DNA from 3 places in the Leucobacter alluvii genome. Region 1 is predicted to be linked to each of the others. Evidence: predicted binding sites of a transcription regulator. Region 1 holds the regulator's gene; each other region holds the start of a gene.
What was found. Region 1 encodes LexA, which represses DNA repair genes until DNA is damaged. Its sites were predicted from a motif close to TCGAACANNTGTTCGA; they were not measured.
Positions count from the first base shown of each region.

Region 2: ruvA (Holliday junction branch migration protein RuvA) is a predicted target of LexA. The motif match lies at 1,368-1,383, and genes of this name have one in related genera.
Region 3: ABFX18_RS00365 (LexA family protein) is a predicted target of LexA. The motif match lies at 2,201-2,216, and genes of this name have one in related genera.

Region 1 covers NZ_BAAAOP010000005.1:113,114-116,526, forward strand. Annotated here, with positions in the region: gene lipA (lipoyl synthase) at 1-120, opposite strand, end outside; gene lipB (lipoyl(octanoyl) transferase LipB) at 117-797, opposite strand; gene lexA (transcriptional repressor LexA) at 926-1,612, opposite strand; gene ABFX18_RS05070 (LysM peptidoglycan-binding domain-containing protein) at 1,855-2,259, shown strand; gene ABFX18_RS05075 (histidinol-phosphate transaminase) at 2,302-3,384, shown strand.
Region 2 covers NZ_BAAAOP010000005.1:483,017-486,429, reverse strand. Annotated here, with positions in the region: gene ruvB (Holliday junction branch migration DNA helicase RuvB) at 1-686, opposite strand, end outside; gene ruvA (Holliday junction branch migration protein RuvA) at 683-1,315, opposite strand; gene leuA (2-isopropylmalate synthase) at 1,492-3,261, opposite strand.
Region 3 covers NZ_BAAAOP010000001.1:78,081-81,493, forward strand. Annotated here, with positions in the region: gene mobF (MobF family relaxase) at 1-1,100, shown strand, start outside; gene ABFX18_RS00360 (DNA-processing protein DprA) at 1,110-2,114, opposite strand; gene ABFX18_RS00365 (LexA family protein) at 2,231-2,653, shown strand; gene ABFX18_RS00370 (hypothetical protein) at 2,757-3,374, opposite strand; SAM riboswitch class IV at 3,404-3,413, opposite strand, start outside.

The sequences.
Region 1 (3,413 bases):
CTTGATCCACTCCGGTTTCCGCTCGATCGGAGTCTCGGCGTTGCGGGCCTCGACGCGGAGGAGCGGTCGGCCCTCCGGCTCGGGGCGGGTGCCGGTCGAAGGCAGGCGACGCGCGCTCATGCGGTGAACTCCGCGATCACATGGGCGAGGTGCACCTGGAGGTCGGGTGCCACGATCTCGGGCGGGATTCTCCGACCGGCGAGTGCGCTCAGCGTGGTCACGCCGGCGTCTGGAATCCCGCATGGCACGATCCGGGAGAACGGCTCGAGGTCGTTGCAGCAGTTGATCGCAATTCCATGGGTGATGATGCCGGCGCGGGCGTGCAAGCCGATCTGTGCGAGCTTCGTCGGCGGATGATCAGGATGGGTCACCCATACTCCCGAGCGGCCTTCCACGCGTGTGCCCGATACGCCGAATGCGGCCACGGTGTCGATGATCGCCGTCTCGAGGGCGCGTACGAAGTCGACGACCCCGGCGCCGGACCGCAGCCGGACGACCGGATAGCACACCAGTTGGCCCGGACCGTGCCAGGTGACTCGTCCGCCCCGGTCGACGGCGACGACGGGACTGCCGTCCGACGGGTACTCATCCGGCTCGGCGCGGCGACCGGCGGTGTACACCGGCGGGTGCTCGAGCAAGAGGACCGTGCCGCGGTCGAGGCCCTGCTCGATGCGGTCGACCGCCTCGGCCTGGAGCTCGAGTCCGCGCTCGTACGGCACGCAATCAGGGTGGAATCCGAGCGCGAGCATCGGCGCTCGAGAATGGGTGGATGGAATCGGCATCGACGCAGTGGCCATGCGATCACTGTAGATGGACTCGGTTCAACAAAGCAACCGCCGCAGCGAGCGAAGGGCTGCGGGTGGGTCCCAGCACTCGCGCGTCGGTGTCCAGCGGTGCTGCGCCGCGGCGACGCCGCGCCCTGCGATCAGACCGAGCGGAAGACCGCGACCACGCGCCCGAGTACTTCCGCGTGATCGCCCAGGATCGGCTCGAACGCGCTGTTGCGAGGCAGGAGCCAGGTGTGCCCGTCTCGGCGGCGGAACACCTTCACCGTTGCCTCTCCATCGAGCATCGCTGCGACGATGTCTCCGTTCTCGGCTTCGCGCTGCTGCCGGATCACCACGAAATCCCCATCGCAGATCGCTGCGTCGATCATCGAATCGCCGACGACGCGCAGCATGAAGAGCTGTCCGTCGCCGACGAGAGCGCGGGGGAGCGGCACGATCTCCTCGACCTGCTGCTCCGCCGTGATCGGCACGCCGGCCGCGATCTGACCGACGAGCGGAACGTACGCCGCCTCTTCGGGGCGCTGCGCGGGTGCGTCGTCGATCGCCGACGAGGTCGAGGCGAGCTCGACCAGGATCTCCAGGGCTCTCGGCCGGTTGGGGTCGCGGCGGATGTAGCCGCCCAGCTCGAGCCTGCTGAGCTGATGCGTGACGCTCGAGAGCGAGGAGAGCCCCACCGCGTCGCCGATCTCTCGCATGCTCGGCGGATACCCCCGGCTTTCCACTGAACGCGCGATGCACTCGAGGATCGCCTGCTGCTTCTCGCTCAGCGGCTTCGTGGATCGGGGCGCGGCTGCGTCGCTCATCGCTGTCCTTTCTGGCCCCAGGGGGCGATGCGGATGGGGCGCGATCCATGAATGTCGGTGGGTGCTGATTCAGTGATCCCGTTGACCGAAACCCTAGCCGCAGCATTCGAAGACCGACAAACATATGTTCGAGTGTCGCGGAAAAGGAGCGAAACGTATCTTCGAAAAGACGCTTGCGGTTTCGATTCATCGAATATATATTCGAAACAGATGTTCGCATGGGCTCCACGCCCGCGTCATCGCAAGACTAAGGAGAAGTCATCATGAGCGCATCTGCTGTTCTGGGCCGGGAATCACGAGAGTCGACCGAAGCTTCGGGCTCGCTCCGCCTGACCCGGCGCGGGCGCATCGTGTTCGGTGGATTCGCCACGGTGCTCGTCGCCGGTCTTCTCGCTCTCATGGCGGCACTCGCGGCTCCGGAGGCGATGGCCGCGGCTGAGGGGCCGAACGGCGAGCAGTTCGATTACGTCGTGGTGCAGCCAGGCAGCTCGCTCTGGTCGCTGGCGACTGATCTCGACCCGACGGCCGACCCTCGCGATGTCATCACTGAGATTGTGCAGTTGAACCAGCTGGACGGTTCATCGCTGCAGGCGGGTGATGCGATCGCCGTTCCGCTGCGGTACTCAGATCATCCGCGCGTGGTGTCGGGCGACGAACTCGGGGCCTGACCGACTGATCGTCGAGGGGCTCACCGGCTTTAGACTGGTCGGGTGACTAGCTTGAGCGACCTCCCTCTTCGTGACAATCTCGTCGGCCAGGAGCCCTACGGCGCCCCGCAAGACGCGGTGCCGGTCAGCCTGAACGTCAACGAGAACACGCATCCCATTCCCGAGCACGTCGCCATCGACATCGTTCAGTCACTCGCTCGAGCGGTAACCGGTGTGAACCGATACCCTGACCGCGAGTTCACGGAGCTTCGGAGCTCCCTCGCGGGGTACCTCGGCCACGGCCTCAGCGTGGAACAGCTGTGGGCGGCGAACGGATCGAACGAAGTGCTGCAGCAGGTGCTGCAGGCATTCGCCGGTCCGGGGCGGTCACTGCTGAGCTTCACGCCGACGTATTCGATGTACCCGCTGCTCGCCTCCGGAACCGATACCGAATGGATCGCTGTCGAGCGTCCCGCAGAATACGCGCTCACGCCGGAGGGCGTCGCCGAAGCGCTGCGCGAGCACCAGCCGGACGTCGCGATCCTCTGCGGTCCGAACAATCCGACGGGCACGTCGCTCGATCGTGAGGTGATCCTCGCCGCTTACGACGCGTTCGACGGCATGCTCGTCGTCGACGAGGCGTATCACGAGTTCGACACCGAGCGTGAGAGCGCGGTGTCACTGCTCCCCGGACGCCACCGGCTCCTCGTATCGCGGACCATGAGCAAAGCGTTCGCGTTCGCGGGCGTGCGTCTCGGATACCTCGCCGCCGACGCGGCAGTGGTCGACGCCCTGCGGCTCGTGCGCCTGCCGTATCACCTGTCAGCGCTCACCCAGGCGGCCGCGACCGCTGCGATTCGTCACGCCGACGCGATGCTCGCCACGGTGGCCGACATCAGTGCGCAACGCGATCGTCTCGCGGACGCCCTCACCGCCCTCGGATACGTCGTGCACCCGTCGGGAGCCAACTTTCTGCTCGTCGGCGGGTTCACCGACCCGTCGGCCACGTTCGAAGCGCTGCGCGCACGTGGCATCCTCATCCGCAATCTCAGCATTCCAGGCCACCTGCGCATCACCGCAGGCACGAAGGCCGAGACGAGTGCGGTGATCGAGGCGATCACGGCACTCGGGCCGGGCGGCGCCTGATCGATCCCGGCGTACCGTCGGTTCCTGGG
Region 2 (3,413 bases), 370 kb from region 1:
TCGCGCACACGCCGCAGGAGCCGATTCGCGATGCGCGGGGTGCCCCGCGACCGACGCGCGATTTCATCGACGCCGCTCTCCGAGAGCGCGAATTCGATGAGCTTCGAGGCGCGGCCCACCACCTTCGCGAGCTCATCATCCGAGTAGAACTCGAGGTGCGCGGTGAATCCGAATCGGTCGCGGAGCGGGTTCGGGAGCAGACCGGCTCGCGTCGTGGCCCCCACGAGCGTGAACGGAGAGAGTTCCAGCGGCACCGACGTCGCACCGGCCCCCTTGCCGACCATGATGTCGACCTTGAAGTCCTCCATCGCGAGGTAGAGCATCTCCTCGGCGCTGCGAGCCATCCGATGGATCTCGTCGATGAAGAGCACCTCCCCCGGCGTCAACGCCGAGAGCACTGCCGCGAGATCGCCAGCATGCTGAATCGCCGGCCCCGACGTCTGATGCAGCGGCTTCTCGAGCTCCGTGGCGACGATCATGGACAGTGTGGTCTTGCCGAGACCCGGGGGGCCGGCGAGCAGGATGTGGTCGGGCGTGTGCCGTCGCATGGTCGCCGCATCGAGCAGCAGCCCGAGCTGACGCCGCACCTTCGACTGACCGACGAACTCGGCCAGGCTCGTCGGTCGGAGCGCGCCTTCGTATCCCTGTTCGGCCGCCGTGGCCTGCGCGGAGAGCTCTCCGGTCACCGAACGCCCCGCGATCCTCGTCCGCTGCGACCCGCCTGCAGGAGCGCCAGTGCCGCCCTGAGCAGGCCTGCACTGTCATCCGACGCACCGGCATCTCGTGCGTCTTGCACGGCCTGGCCGGCCTCCGCCTCCCCCCACCCGAGGCCGACGAGTCCAGCGCGCACGCCGTCTGCGATGGCATCAGAGGGCGAGACGATGCCGGCAGCGGCCGGGCCGGATTCGAAAGCGAGGTGCGAGAGCTTGCCCGAGAGTGAGAGCGTGATGAGTTTCGCCGTCTTCGGGCCGATGCCCGACACCTTGCGAAACGGCTTCTCGTCGTCAGCGGCCACGGCCGCCGCGATCTCAGCCGGAGTGAGGGCCGAGAGCACACCGAGCGCGCTGCGAGGGCCAACGCCCGAGACGGCGATGAGATGCCCGAACACGTCGAGTTCCGCCTCGGTGGCGAATCCGAACAGCGTCAGCGAGTCCTCGCGCACGATGAGCGAGGTCTGCAGGCGCAATTCGTCTCCGGGCAGAGCCGCGGCGGCCCGGCCGCTCGGCACTTCGACGCGCATGCCGAGCCCTCCGAGCTCCACGACGACCCAGCCGGCACCCGCAGCGAGCACGGGCCCGCGAATCGAAGCAATCACATGATCACCCTAGAAGACGGGCGCCAGTCGCGGGACCCGCCACACCGATGATTCGAACATATCTACGAAACTGCCCTCCGCGCCGTGCGAGCGGGGTCGCTCTTCGTGCGTGTCTCACCTGCAACACGCACGAAGAGTGACCCCGCTCGCAGCGGTCGGCAGCGACCGGCAGTGCGTCAGGCGGTGGCCGACGCGGCCACGCCTTCGCGGGCCCGGTTGCGAACCGCGCGGTTGACCGCGCTCACGATCGCCTCCAGCGTCGCTCGGCTCGTATCCGCGTCGATGCCGACGCCCCACAGGCGCTGCCCGTCGACCTCGAGATCGACGTAGGACGCCGCGACGGCGTCGCCGCCAGAGCTCATGGCATGCTCGACGTAGTCGAAGAGCGTCACGGAGTGCCCGGCCTCGTTCAGCGCGTTGAGGAACGCGTCGACCGGTCCGTTGCCGCGCGCGGTGAGTCGCTGATCCTCTGAGCCGACGCGGGAGTCCACGACGAGTTCGGTGACGCCGTCGCCGGCGCTCGTCGCCGATGTGCGGAACAGCTTGTACCGCCCCCACGTCTCGGCATCCTCGACCTGCGCCGGCAGATACTCGTCCTGGAAGATGCGCCAGATCTCGTCGCTCGACATCTCGCCGCCGGCCGAATCGGTCACGCTCTGCACGACCGAGCTGAACTCGATCTGCAGTCGCCGCGGCAGGTCGAGATGGTGGTCCGTCTTGAGCAGATAGGCGACGCCTCCCTTGCCCGACTGCGAGTTCACCCGGATCACGGCTTCGTACGACCGCCCGAGGTCCTTCGGGTCGACGGGCAAGTAGGGCACGGCCCACTCGATCTCGTCGACGCTCGTGCCGGCCGCCTCGGCGTCCTGCGCCATCCGCTCGAAGCCCTTCTTGATCGCGTCCTGATGCGATCCGGAGAATGCGGTGTACACCAGGTCTCCGGCCCACGGACTGCGCTCCGGCACCCGCAACTGGTTGCAGTACTCGGCGGTGCGACGCACTTCGTCGAGGCGCGAGAAGTCGATCTGCGGATCGATGCCCTGCGTGAACAGGTTGATGCCGAGCGCGACGAGGTCGACGTTGCCGGTGCGCTCGCCATTGCCGAAGAGGCACCCCTCGATGCGATCGGCGCCCGCCTGGTAGCCGAGCTCGGCTGCTGCGACCGCGGTGCCGCGGTCGTTGTGCGGGTGCAGCGAGAGAATGACGTTCTCGCGATGCGCGAGGTGGCGGCTCATCCACTCGATCGAATCGGCGTACACGTTCGGTGTCGCCATCTCCACGGTGGCGGGGAGATTGATGATGACCTTGCGCTCCGGTGTCGGCTCGAGCACCTCGAGGACCTCGTTGCAGACCTCGACGGCGTACTCGAGCTCGGTACCCGTGTACGACTCCGGCGAGTACTCGTAAAAGACCTCGGTGTCGGCGCAGATGTGCTCGCTCGACCGGCAGAGCTTCGCACCGTCGACGGCGATCTGCTTGATGCCTGCACGATCGGACCGGAACACGACGTCGCGCTGCAGGATGCTCGTGGAGTTGTAGAGGTGCACGATGGCGCGTTTGGCGCCGATGAGCGACTCGTACGTCCGCGTGATGAGGTGCTCGCGCGCCTGGGTCAGCACCTGGATGGTGACATCGCCCGGAATCGCGTCGTCTTCGATGAGGTGCCGCACGAAGTCGAAGTCGGTCTGGCTCGCCGACGGGAAGCCGACCTCGATCTCCTTGTACCCCATCTTGACGAGCAGATCGAACATGATGCGCTTGCGCTCGGGGCTCATCGGATCGATCAGGGCCTGGTTGCCGTCGCGCAGGTCGACGGCGCACCAGCGCGGCGCCTCCGTGATGCGCTTCGACGGCCACGTGCGATCGGGGAGATCGACAGAGATGATCTCGTGGAACGGGCGGTACCGGTGGGTCGGCATCCCGGAGGGCTGCTGCAGGTTCTGCATGGACTCGTCTTTCTCGTCGTGGTCTTGCTCAGCCAAACACGAACACCGCGACGAGGGAGGCCAGAGACTGATTAGTTCGAAGTCGAGGACTCGTCGCGGCAGCTAAGGAGAAGCGAGCCGAACAGCATGCCGCTCACTCTAGCAGCTGCCGC
Region 3 (3,413 bases), on a different contig from region 1:
TGCGGACCGATGGTGCGGTCGTCGTCCGTCGGCTTGGAGCGACCAGGGGGTGCTCTGTTGTGTTGCCCGCTGACTATGTTGCCGAGCATCTGGAGCTGGGATATGCGGTCACCTCGTATCGCGCTCAGGGGGTCACGACCGACACTGCGCATGTGCTCGTCGACTCGTCGATGACGCGCGAGAACCTGTACGTTGCTATGACCCGCGGTCGTGAGCGGAACCAGGCGTATGTAACGGTGGATCGACCAGACTCTTTGCACAGTGGACCGCACCCTGCTGATGATGGTGAGGCAACAGCCAGGAGTGTTCTCTATGGTGTGTTGCAAAACGTTGGTGCGGAACTCTCGGCTCATGAATCGCTCGTTGCCGAGCAAGAGACCTGGGGTACGATCGCACAGTTTGCGGCAGAGTACGAGACCATCGCAGCCGCTGCGCAGCGAGACCGCTGGGCATCGCTGATTCGTGCATCGGGGCTCTCAGAAGGTGACGCTGTCGCTGCGATCGAGTCCGATGCCTTCGGCCCGCTGGCTGCCGATCTACGTCGCGCTGAAGCTAACCACCATGATGTCGATGCGCTGCTGCCTCGGCTGGTGCGCGCACGAGGATTCGGTGATGCAGATGATGTTGCAGCAGTGTTGCGGCATCGGGTCGCGGTGGCCACTGCACGTTCCACTGGGGCAAGGCGTGCGCGCAACACCCCAAGGTTGATCGCTGGGCTCGTGCCCGAGGCAACCGGGATTATGAGCGACGACATGGTGGTCGCGCTTACGGAGCGTCGGGCCTTGATGGAAGAGCGTGCTGATGCGGTGCTCGACCGTGATGTTGCTGGCGGAGCAAGATGGGTCGGTTCACTTGGGGCCGTGCCGACTGATCCACGACGTGCAACCGCGTGGCGACGGTCAGCTCGCGTCATTGCTGCTTACCGTGACCGCTACCAGATCACCAGCGACGCAGCGCTCGGCGCACCACCCGACGCGACCACTCAGAAGATCGACCGCGCACGCGCTGAAGCAGCATTGCGTACGATCGAGAAACTCAACCGCCCACGCCACCCAGAAGCGCCCGTGCGTGCAGCAGAGCCCCGCGGGTTGCGCTTGTGAAAGGATTGCTCACATCCCTTGCGGGGTAATGCTCCGCGGACGTGAATGCCACTGCTTGTACTGGTGTGTTTGGTTGAATACCGGCTGAGGCGGTTGTTGCGACTCAGATGCGAGAAGCAATCGCTCGAAGTCGAAACTGCCAGAAACTAGCTGTGCGCGGCGGTCTCGAATCGCCTGATTCGTGCCGTAGCTCGCTGCGCTCGTGACCGGGCCTGGGACCGCACCCACGATGCGGCCGAGATCCTGCGCCTCTTGGGCGGTGCGCATGCTGCCAGAGTGGGCGCCAGCCTCAACGATGACGGTGGCACCCGCGAGTGCCGCCTGAAGGCGCGCCCTGTCGATGAAACGCTGTCGGGTTGGTGCGGACCCGGGCGGCACCTCAGATATGACAAGCCCGCGCTGGGCGATCCTTTCGAGGAGCTGATTGTGAGCTGCCGGGTACGGGCGGTCGATACCCGACGCCATCACTGCGATCGTGCTGCCACCCCCGGCAAGTGCGGCGCGGTGAGCGGAACCTTCGATGCCGTAGGCGGCACCAGCCACGACCGTTCGGCCTTTCTCGGAGAGGCCGCTTGCGATTTCTTCGGCGACGGAAGTGCCGTAGCCGGTAGCTGCGCGTGCTCCCGTAATTGTGACGCGGTCAGCAGCATCTCCACGGAGCAGATCGGTGTTGCCGTTTACCCAGAGCCCGTAAGGGGTGCGGTCACCGAGGTCGTTCAATGAGGAAGGCCAGTCGGCGTCGGAAGGAATGATGAACCGATCTCGTGCGCTCTTTGCCATGAGGGAGGCGGCTTGACCCACGCCGTGATGAGTGCGAATATGTTCGCGCCAGACCGCAGCTTCGGCGCGATCCATGCCGGGTATCTCAGTGTCGCGATCTGCAAGCGCGATCAACTCTTCTGCGCCAACGCGGGTGAGTAATCGTCCGGTTGCCTCGTCGTTAGGCGTGCCGACAAGCGAGAGCAGCAGGCGTGCGGATCGCTCGTCTCGTACGAGATCGGAGAGGGTAGGCATCAGCTGGCTCCTTCGTTGTCAATGCTCACCACTTCGTTGTCAAAGCTCACCACACAGGTGCGTCCCCAGGGCCACAACACAGTCACTCGAAGATATGTTCGATAGAATGCTCGGCGATGCAAAATCCCGAACCCCTGCTGCTCACGCTCGACGTTTCACTGCCAGTCGCACCCGAGGCTGCGCAGTGCGGGTTTCCGAGCCCAGCCCAAGACTACCCAACTGAAGAGCTGAGCCTTGTCGAGCATCTCATTCGCGACCGTGCGGCCACCTACTTTTGGCGAGCTGCGGGGCGGTCGATGGAGCCCCTGATTCCAGACGGGGCGCTGCTGATCGTTGATCGCGGTGTCACGCCAGTGCCCGGGCGCATCGTGGTTGCGATTGTTGACGGCGAGTATACGGTGAAGCGCCTGCATGTTGACCAGAGTGGTCAGGTCACGCTGCGGGCCGAAAACCCAGGGTTTCCGCACCTCGTGCTGCCCGAGCTGAGCGAGATGACGGTGTGGGGCGTCGTCACGTTCATCATCAGCCCGGCCTCATAATCTCGGTGGCTCGGTGCGCACTCAACCGTCACTCAACAAGAGTCGCAGAGAACCTGAGAGGGGCTGTTGTTCACCCCTGCTCAGGTCCCTGCTTCTATCGCACTTAGGGCCGAGGATGCTTGACGTCCAGGGCAGCGAATATACGAGCGCCTAGAGCCTCCTGGTGCCGCCGGTACTCGCGCGGCGTCAGCCCACGGGCTACGAGTTCGCGAGCACGCTCGGGATAACCGAACACCTCGGGCAACCCACCGGCCTGCAATTGCCGCATGGCCTCGTGGCGCACCTGCGAGCCGGGGTGGGTGAAGCCGTGCGGCTCGTACTGAAACAGATTCCAGCACCAGGCGACGGCGTCGCCCCGGCTGAACCCTGCCCAGCGACCTTCATTGATCACCCGATCATCGTTGGGGTTGGACAGCGCCTCCTCGATCTTCGCCCAACCGAGCAAGCGGCGCTCCTCAGCAGCAGACTCCCGCTGGTTTTTTGCTTCCTGCTCGGCGTTCTCGACCGCGCCTCTGACTAGCTCGTTGAGCTGATCCGCAGAGATCTCGCTGCCTCCCGTGTCACCGACGAAGCCGACCGGCGGATGGGCCGCCAGCACTGCGAGTGCGGCTTGCTCGGCTTCGAACTCATGCCCTGACTGAAACGGGACGTGCTGGTAACGCAAGTTGAGTTCGCCCCACCAGCCGTCGCGGTGGGTGAACCTGTTCTTTGACGTAGGCATGTTGAATGCCCCTCTCCGGGGCATCGCCCCATCGGATCT